DNA from 3 places in the Parabacteroides leei genome. Region 2 is predicted to be linked to each of the others. Evidence: riboswitches for the same ligand, from Rfam matches in the RefSeq annotation. Region 2 holds a riboswitch; each other region holds the start of a gene.

Evidence for each region. Region 2 has a riboswitch for cobalamin ahead of M1P97_RS05550 (TonB-dependent receptor). Riboswitches for the same ligand answer to the same signal wherever they lie in the genome.
Region 1: linked by a shared signal. The riboswitch ahead of M1P97_RS06125 (ABC transporter substrate-binding protein) and the one ahead of M1P97_RS05550 (TonB-dependent receptor) in region 2 are both predicted to bind cobalamin.
Region 3: linked by a shared signal. The riboswitch ahead of M1P97_RS17355 (porin family protein) and the one ahead of M1P97_RS05550 (TonB-dependent receptor) in region 2 are both predicted to bind cobalamin.

The regions. Positions count from the first base shown of each region.
Region 1 covers NZ_JAMBQG010000003.1:108,858-112,143, forward strand. Annotated here, with positions in the region: gene M1P97_RS06120 (iron ABC transporter permease) at 1-758, opposite strand, end outside; gene M1P97_RS06125 (ABC transporter substrate-binding protein) at 768-1,928, opposite strand; cobalamin riboswitch at 1,978-2,181, opposite strand; gene M1P97_RS06130 (HsmA family protein) at 2,240-2,644, shown strand; gene M1P97_RS06135 (precorrin-2 C(20)-methyltransferase) at 2,717-3,286, shown strand, end outside.
Region 2 covers NZ_JAMBQG010000002.1:464,488-467,773, forward strand. Annotated here, with positions in the region: gene M1P97_RS05545 (O-acetylhomoserine aminocarboxypropyltransferase/cysteine synthase family protein) at 1-1,074, opposite strand, end outside; cobalamin riboswitch at 1,194-1,396, shown strand; gene M1P97_RS05550 (TonB-dependent receptor) at 1,529-3,286, shown strand, end outside.
Region 3 covers NZ_JAMBQG010000012.1:188,407-191,692, reverse strand. Annotated here, with positions in the region: gene M1P97_RS17365 (ATPase) at 1-612, shown strand, start outside; gene murQ (N-acetylmuramic acid 6-phosphate etherase) at 627-1,448, shown strand; cobalamin riboswitch at 1,490-1,688, shown strand; gene M1P97_RS17355 (porin family protein) at 1,956-2,549, shown strand; gene priA (replication restart helicase PriA) at 2,621-3,286, shown strand, end outside.

The sequences.
Region 1 (3,286 bases), on a different contig from region 2:
CCGGCAGAGGTGATAACGAGCAGGCGTGCCCGTTTAATATTCAGTCCCAGGTTGCGGGCATACCCATCGCCGAGAAGCATCAGGTTCAATGTCTTTATCAATAGGAACGAAAGAGGGATCAGGATAGCCATAATCGCCACGAAAAGCATCATCTGATTACCGGAGACACGTGAGAAACTTCCCAGTCCCCAGATTACATAAGCACGGATATCTTCTTCCACACTAAAGAATTTCAACACACCGATCACCGCATTTGCTACATAGCCGATCATCACCCCGATAATCAATAGCGTCACATTCCCTTTAACCTTCTGCGAGACATAAACGATCAGTGCCATAACAGACAAGGAACCGACTATGGCCGCAATAGATAAAGCAATCTCCCCCATAAAGCCCAGTTTACTCAACGCCACGCCTCCCAGGCTTCCGCTCAGCAAGACAACGAAGGCAACTCCCATACTTGCACCGGAACTGATACCCAACACAGAAGGTCCCGCCAAAGGGTTACGGAATACGGTTTGCATCTGAAGCCCGCTGAGAGCTAACCCGGCTCCCGCAACTAATGCCGTCAAAGCTTGCGGAAAGCGTGATTTCCAGATAATATTCTGCCAGGTGACCGGTTCGTCGCCATTGCCGCAGATGATATTCCAAACCGAATGGAAGGGAATCGAAACAGATCCCAACACCAGATTCAGAAACAGCAACACGACGATTGAATCAAGGATCAAAAGCATCAGGATAGTGTTAGAATACTTCATCGTCCCCATTTATTTAAGTAAATCATAATAGACAGGCGTGTGATCCGGCAATAAATTCGGGTGGAAGATATGCAATAAATCGCCCAATACAACTTCCGGCTCGGTCGGCATGCTTTCATAAAAAGGTTTCTCCCGCATATTACAATAGATCACTCCCTTTTCCTTGAAAGCACGGAAGTCTGCATAACGGGGATCCTGATCTTTCAGTGATTTATAAGTATATGTTCCCGGATAGCTGTTTACGATACGCCAGTAATCGGCTTCATCGGCCTGGTTATAGACCGTCTCGAAGTCGAGCGTCACACCGCCGGAGCGATCGTCGTCTTTCAAAAAATAATCAGCGCCGGCATCTTTGAAAAGCTGTGCAAGGAAGCTCTTTCCTCCTACTGCATACCAGTTACCACCATGTATTTCGCCACTGAATACAATAGGACGTCTCTGCACTTTACCTTCGGCAGTCAGCTCTTTCAATTCGTTGTAGCGGTTCTCTATAATGGAGAATTTCTCATTGGCTTCCTGCTCTATCCCGAGTAACAGACCGACAAACTTAATCCATTCAGCCTGTCCCAGCGGTGTCATTTCTTTATATCCCAGATGAGGAATCAGAGGGATACCGATATCTTTCATCGTCTCGTATCCGCCACGCTTAAAGGGAGAGATCAGGATCAGGTCCGGATTAATACTCATAATCACCTCATTATCGAAATTACCTTCGATCCCGATCTTCGCCGTCTTTCCTTCCTTCAGCTGATCATTGATAGTCTTATTAAACAGATGGCGCGTACTCGTGATACCGACCACCTTATCCTCCGCTCCCAACTTTATGAAATTGGAGAGCTGCAGGGAAGTCATACAAATGGCACTGCGCACAGGCGTTTCGATCACTGTATAATCGGCAGGAATACCTTCCGGCTTCATCCCACGGGGAACCAACGCAAACAGGAAGTGCGTGCTTTCTTCATTCTGCGGGTCATGTATATCCATCAGAACATAACCGTCGGCATAGGTCAACTGAAAACCTTCGGCATATTCAGGTGTGATCTGAACCATCCTATCCGCCGTAATCGTTTGTTGCGACGATGCATTCTCTTTCTCCTGCTGATTTCCTTTCGATACGCACGATGCAGCCATTAACGCTAACAGGCAGCCACCGAGTAAATAGTTATTCATATTTCTATTTGTTTTTATCCGACACAAACTGTCCAAACCCACGAGGACAATCGTTATGCAAAAAATGGCAGGTCTTCTGACTTACTTCCATCCCGAATGCCTTCCCGATCGCAAAGACCAGTGGCAAAAGGTATTATCAGGATGTTTATAAAGCTTCACAGCAGCGTGGACTGTCCGGGATTTACACCCGGTTCCCTTTTAATCTGTCTCCGTGAACAGGAGTTTTACAGAACCGATTTCGAGCGCAAAAGTAATAAGAAAAACTGAACCTTTCGCATACGGAACTGTTATTTACAGAAAATGACAGCATTATGGTACTCAATCAGGTAGACACTCATTTCTTAATTGCAGCTATTTGCGTAATATCATCGGCATTAGTATTTTATACAATCGGTGTATGGGGCGAACGCATCCAAAAGAAGCTGAAAGCCTGGCATGTAGCTTTCTTTATCGCCGGACTATTCGCCGATGCTATCGGTACCGGCCTGATGGAACAGATTGCGCAAATGACCGGAATACAAGATAATCTCCACACCATCACCGGAATAATAGCGATCTGCCTGATGTTTGTCCATGCGTTATGGGCTTTATGGACCTATCTTAAAGGGTCCCTCAAAGCGAAAGCTCATTTCAACCGTTTCAGTATAGTTGTCTGGTGTATCTGGTTAATCCCTTATTTCATAGGGGGCTATCTGGGAATGTCGCTTCACCCCTGATATTGTTCAGCAGTTTATTTGGAGACTTCCGTTATTTTAAGCACTTTTGCCCTCTGAATAAAACAAGAGCAAATGACACATCCTATCAGCTTCGTTTCATTAGGTCCCGGTGAACCGGAACTTATCACTGTAAAAGGGTTTAAACAACTTCAGCAGGCAGATATAATCTATTGTCCGGCTACCCGGAATAAGCAGGGAGATTCTCTTTCACGTGCGGCTGATATCGTGCGTGCTTTGGAGATAAACGAAGTTGCCATACGATGCTTTATGCTTCCTATGAATAAAGATCGTACAGAGGCCTGGAAAGCCTACGATAGTTTATACAATGAAGCTGTGGCAAACCATGCAATAGGTAAACGGATTGTCATCGTTGCCGAAGGGGATGCCGGTTTCTATTCATCCATACAATACATATACGACAAACTTACAGAGACAGGGATCGCCGTACAACGTATTGCCGGGATTCCGGCTTTCATTGCCGCCGGAGCTTTGGCTGGTTTGCATATCGTCAAACAGGAAGAGCAGATCGTTGTCATTCCCGGCACACCTTCTACCGAAGAGTTGAGTGAAAAGATCAACGCCGGATATGTAATCGTCATTATGAAACTGTCACAATGTGTGAATGCTGTACACGACTGTATC
Region 2 (3,286 bases):
AAACTTGATAGAAACATCACGTCCACCCTTCAGACCGAATGACAACACGCCACATGAACCGTTCGGGAGATATTTCTTTGTCAGGTCATAATACTTATTCCCTTCCAGATCCGGATAGTTCACCCAAGCAACCTTATCGCAGTTCTGCAACCATTTAGCAACAGCTAATGCATTTTTACAATGCTGTGGCATACGTAAATGCAATGTTTCCAGACCCAAATTCAACAGGAATGCATTCTGCGGAGACTGGATAGAACCCAGGTCACGCATCAGCTGGCTGGTTGCTTTCGTGATATAAGCCATTTTGCCGAATGTCTTTGTATAAGTCAGTCCGTGATAAGATTCGTCCGGCTGGCAAAGACCCGGATATTTGTCGGCATGTGCTTCCCAGTCGAAGTTACCGCTGTCGACGATACAGCCACCGACTGCAGTAGCGTGTCCGTCCATGTATTTGGTAGTAGAATGTGTTACGATATCTGCACCCCATTCGAACGGACGGCAGTTGATTGGTGTGGCAAATGTGTTGTCGACAATCAAAGGTACACCATGCTTGTGGGCGATGTGGGCAAACTTTTCGATGTCCAATACCATTACTCCCGGATTGGAGATCGTTTCGCCGAACAATAACTTTGTATTCGGGCGGAAAGCTTTACTGATCTCTTCTTCGCTGGCATCCTGATCGATGAAAGTACATTCGATACCCAGCTTTTTCAGTGTAACGGACAACAAGTTGTATGTACCTCCATAGATACCGGTTGCACTTACAATATGATCGCCGGCTTCGCAAATATTGAAACAGGCAAAGAAGTTAGCAGCTTGTCCCGATGAAGTCAACATGGCTGCAACGCCACCTTCCAACGCAGCAATTTTGGATGCTACGGCATCGTTTGTCGGATTCTGCAGACGAGTATAAAAATAACCACTCTCTTCCAAGTCGAACAATTTAGCCATCTGTTCGCTGGTTTCATACTTGAATGTAGTACTCTGATAGATAGGGAGCACACGCGGTTCTCCCTTTTTCGGTTGCCAGCCACCTTGCACACACAAAGTTGCCGGCTTGAATGAATTGCTCATATTTTTTATGTTTGCTATGTAATTATATTCTGCAGACAAAAGTAAAGAATAGTTCGTTCTATTTACACAAATCTTTGATCAATTATAAAAAATACACTATTGTTTCAAAATAATCGTGTACCTTTGTACCCGATTTTGGTGTCACGCTTCCAATTCCACGGAAAAGTGATGAAAAGGGAATCAGGTGTAAATCCTGAACAGACCCGCTGCTGTAAGCTCCGCCAAAGTCTTTGAGCACGACTCAATCCACTGTTCGCAATGAATGGGAAGGACGCTCAAAGATGGAGTAAGTCAGAAGACCTGCCAAGATAAGAAGTTTAAAGCTTTCGGGAGATAAGGCTAAAAACATATGAGAAAGAACATTCATCTACTTTACCGGAGGTTCTGCCTGTTCATGTGTTCTATTGTTTCTTTCATCGAAAGCATGTAAAAAACAATTAATGAATTTGGTGAAATGAGAGGTTTCATACATGTATTTCTTTTATTGAGTTGTTTGTTTCCAGTAAGTCTGGCGGCACAGAATAAAGTGATTCTATCCGGCGAAGTGAAAGAGAAGGATGGGACACCGCTTCCGTTGGCTACTGTCGCTATAGAAAATACGATTTCGGGAACGTATACAGACGACCGGGGACGTTATTCACTGTCGGTAACCCCCGGCAAACGCACTCTTATAATTACCCTGTTAGGTTACAACACCATAAAGACCGTTGTCGATATCCGTAAAAATATGACAATGAATTTCACGATGGAAGAAAACTCCATAACCCTGAATTCGGTTGAAGTATACGGTAAAACGAAAACCCAACAGGTGAAAGAAAGTGCTTTTGCAGTCAATGCGTTGGATGTTAAACCACAGATCAACACTCTGAAGAATCTGAATGATATGGTGAACCGTACAACCGGTATTAAGATTCGGGAAGAGGGTGGAGTCGGTTCAGACTTCGACTTGTCTATCAATGGATTATCAGGAAATTCCGTTCGTTACTTTATTGATGGGATGCCTTTGGATACAAAAGGAAGCGGTGTCTCGCTGGCAAATCTTCCTGTCAATATCATTGACAGGGTGGAAATATATAAAGGGGTAGTTCCTGCCAGCTTGGGAGCAGATGCTTTGGGGGGGGCTATCAATATTATTACCAGTCAGGAAAAAAAGAATTACCTGGATGTTTCTTATGGTACAGGTTCTTTCCATACGCATAGAACTGACCTGAATGCCCAATTCGTAGAACCGAAGACCGGATTGATCATCAAGCCGACTATCGGAGTCAATTATTCGAAGAACGATTATGAGATGAAAGGCGTTGAGGTATGGGATGAAGATAGCCGTAAATATATTGAAGTCAACCGTAAACGGTTCCATGACGATTATTTTTCCTTGTTGGGCCAATTGGAAGCCGGCTTTGTCGATAAAGCGTGGGCAGATGCTTTCTTTGTTTCCGGGTCTTATTCCAAAATAGATAAAGAAATACAGACAGGGTCTATCCAGACAAAGGTGATCGGTAATGCGGAGCGTCATTCCGATGCATGGAATGTATCAGCCCGTTATCAAAAGCGGTTTGAGAAAATTAATACAAATGCATCGCTTTCCCATACCTGGGACGCATCGCTTACTGTCGATACGGCTTATCGTATCTATGATTGGAACGGAGATTTTACTCCTTCATCCCGTAATGAGCTTAATGGCCGTGGGCGTTCCATACGTCATTACAACCGCCCTATGACTATTTTTCGAGGAGGCGTCGATTATGCGATCAACCGGCATCATTCAGTCAGTTTGAACTATCTGCTTAACCGTACCGGAAATAAACGTCGTGATGATGTCGACGAAACTTTTGAGCCAACCAATGATGTGCTGACCAAGCATATTCTCGGGTTGACTTATAATCAGTCTTTTTTCGACGGAAGATGGGAGAGTACCGTTTTTATTAAAGATTATATCAATGCCACCTCTATCGAACAAAACGATCTTGCCTGGATAACCGGCTCGGAAAATCTCAAAGGACATTTTTCGAAGAGTTATTGGGGAGGTGGTTTGGGGCTGCGCTATACCATTTGGGATGTACTGGCGGGAAAGGTTTCTTATGAACATAGTGTGCGCCTTCCTTTGTCGCGTGAGCTGCTTGGAAACGGAACGACTATCTATCCGAATCTCGCCCTTCATCCCGAAAGCAGTGATAATATAAACCTGGGTCTTTTTGGTAACTGGTATCCT
Region 3 (3,286 bases), on a different contig from region 2:
GAAATGATACGGCGGTCTGTCAACCGGTATCTGTCTGTTCCTGTTGAGGTAGGGAGTGATCTCTTGGCTGCTGCCCGTGCTTTATGTGGCGATGAGCCGGGGATAGCTTGTATTCTGGGAACCGGTTCGAATTCCTGTTATTACGATGGCAAAGAGATTATAAAGAATGTTTCTCCCCTGGGATTTATTCTGGGAGATGAAGGAAGCGGTGCCGTATTGGGTAAACTATTGATCGGGGATGTATTGAAAGACCTGCTGCCTCCGGCTCTGAAAGAGCAGTTTCTTACACAATATGGCTTGACTCCGGCATCGATTATGGACAAGGTTTACCGGCAACCTTTCCCCAACCGTTTTCTGGCCGGCCTTTCCCCTTTTATACGGGAGCATTTGGATGAACCTGCCATTTGGGAACTGGTCACCCGTAGCTTTCTGGCATTTTTTACCCGGAACGTGAAGCAGTATGATTGTTTTGAATTACCTGTCCACCTGGTCGGTTCAGTTGCATGGTATTATCAGGAAATACTGAAAGATATTGCTTTCGATCTGGGTCTCCGTCTCGGAACGGTTGCGCAAAGTCCGATGGAGGGATTGATTGCGTATCATGGTAAGTAAACTTATATTTAATTATGTCATTTACTAAAATAACAGAACAAGATTCATTATATAATGACCTGGAACATAAATCTGTCCGGGAGTTGTTGGAAGATATAAACACAGAAGACCGGAAGGTCGCATTGGCAGTGCAAAAAACAATCCCCCAGATAGAGAAACTGGTAGATCAGATCGTTCCCCGGATGAAACAGGGAGGGCGTATCTTTTATCTGGGGGCCGGAACAAGCGGTCGGTTGGGAGTGCTCGATGCTTCTGAAATACCTCCAACTTTCGGAATGCCCCCCACTTTGGTGATCGGTCTGATTGCCGGTGGCGATACGGCTCTTCGCAATCCGGTAGAGAATGCGGAAGATGATATGGAGCGTGGTTGGGAGGAATTGCAGGAGCATCAGGTCACAACCAAAGATACGGTGATCGGTATTGCTGCATCCGGTACGACCCCTTATGTGATTGGAGCTTTGCGTAAAGCCCGTGAGCAGGGGATACTGACGGCCTCTATCTCCAGTAATCCGGATTCCCCCATGGCCGCTCAGGCCGATGTGGCGATCGAAATGATTGTCGGTCCGGAATTTGTAACCGGCAGTTCCCGTATGAAGTCCGGTACGGGGCAAAAGATGATTCTGAATATGATTTCAACATCTGTGATGATCCGGTTGGGCCGTGTAAAAGGCAACCGGATGGTAAATATGCAATTGACCAATCAGAAACTGGTCGACCGGGGGACGCGGATGGTGGCAGAGGAACTGGGGCTGAGTTATGGCCAATCGCAGCGGCTCCTTCTGATGTATGGCTCGGTAAAGGCTGCCGTTGATGAATATCGGAAACATAATAATTAATATTTTTCATCAACCGATGGAGAACGAAACGAAAATATCTCTATATTTGCGACGTGCATTGTTCCGGACCTGTATCCGCAGGAAAGGATTAAAAGGGAATCGGGTGTAAATCCCGGACAGTCCCGCTGCTGTAAGCTTCATTATAGATTGGGCAATACCATAAGCCACTGTTCTTTTTTGAATGGGAAGGCGCTCAAACCGGAAGTAAGTCAGAAGACCTGCAAGGCATATTATTTCGACGGCTTCGAGGAAAGGCCGGAAGAGAACAGGAGGTCGGTTAACGTCTCCACTATTCTTACTCCCGTTTCCCGTATAGCTGTCTGAACGTTTTTGTTTTTAATTATTTTGCCATAATAATTAGGAAAAGAGGCATGGATCGGTTTATGGGATGAGCTCCGTAACCGGTGCATGCTTTCCTTTTTATGAATGAACAGGATGATAGGAATACTTGTTTATTATAGGAAAAGTGCGTTTATTTGTAAACATAATTAATTAACAACAGGCAATATGAAGAAGGTTACAGGTTTAGTTTTGGTTATTTTGATGATGTTTATAGCCCTACCGGCTAAGTCCCAACTGAAGTTTGGATTAAAAGGGGGAGTAAACATATCGTCCGTTCATCTGAATTCCGATATACTGAAGGCGGATAATGTGACAGGGTTCCAGATCGGTCCGATGATCGAGACAACACTCCCACTGGTCGGAATCGGACTGGATGCGGCGATCCTTTATTCTCAGAAAGGATTGGAGTTGAAAGCGAAAGGCTCTGAAAATACCAGTATAAAAACGGATTATCTCGATGTACCGGTCAATTTGAAATGGAAATTCGGTATTCCCCTTGTTAAAGCTTATCTGTCGGCCGGACCCTATATCGGTTTCCGTGTCGGAGGAGATAAAATCTGGAATGTTTTAGGCGAACAGATGAAAGCAAAGAATTTCAGTGCAGGACTTAACTTCGGTGTAGGGGCTGAATTGATAAGCCATTTACAGGTAGGGATAAATTACGGATTGGGATTGACTGACAATTACAGTGCCGACAAACTCGATTTGGGAGGTGCTAAAAACCGTGGATGGTCTATCACAGCCGCAGTTCTGTTTTGATGACAGATAGAAAAGATATGCAGGGCCGGACTTTAACAGTCCGGCCTTTTTTGTTACTTTTGACCTCGTAAATGAAATACGCAGATGTCATATTGCCTCTTCCGTTAGAGAATAGCTATACCTATAGTATTCCTTCCGATCTGGAGACAGCCGTCATTCCCGGTTGCCGGGTGATCGTCCATTTCGGTAAGAAGCGCTATTATACGGCGATTGTAATGGATGTGCATGAACGCAGGCCTGATACGGATTTTGAAACGAAAGAAATTTATGCCTTGTTGGATGCGACTCCCGTATTGCGCCGTCCGCAACTCCGTTTCTGGAAATGGATCTCATCCTACTATATGTGTAAGCTGGGGGATGTTTATAAAGCCGCCTTGCCTTCCGGCTTGAAGCTGGAAAGTGAAACGGCCGTCACCTATAATCCCGACTTTGAGGCAGATGGTCCTTTGAGGCCGAATGAACAGTCGGTACTGGATGCTTTTACCGGTGTCCTGAAACTGACCGTGTCGGAACTGGAGAAAAAGACAGGGCTTCGTAATGTGGTTCCCGTAGTTGCTTCCCTGATGGCCCGTGGAGCGGTAGTAGTGAGTGAGGAAATGAAACGGGGATTTGTCCCGAAGATGCAAACCTTCATTCGCTTATCGGAAGAATATGCCACGGAAGAACAGTTACAGGCTGTATTTGCCGATTTTAAGCGGGCGAAGAAACAGGAGCTTATGTTAGTTTGCTATCTGGAT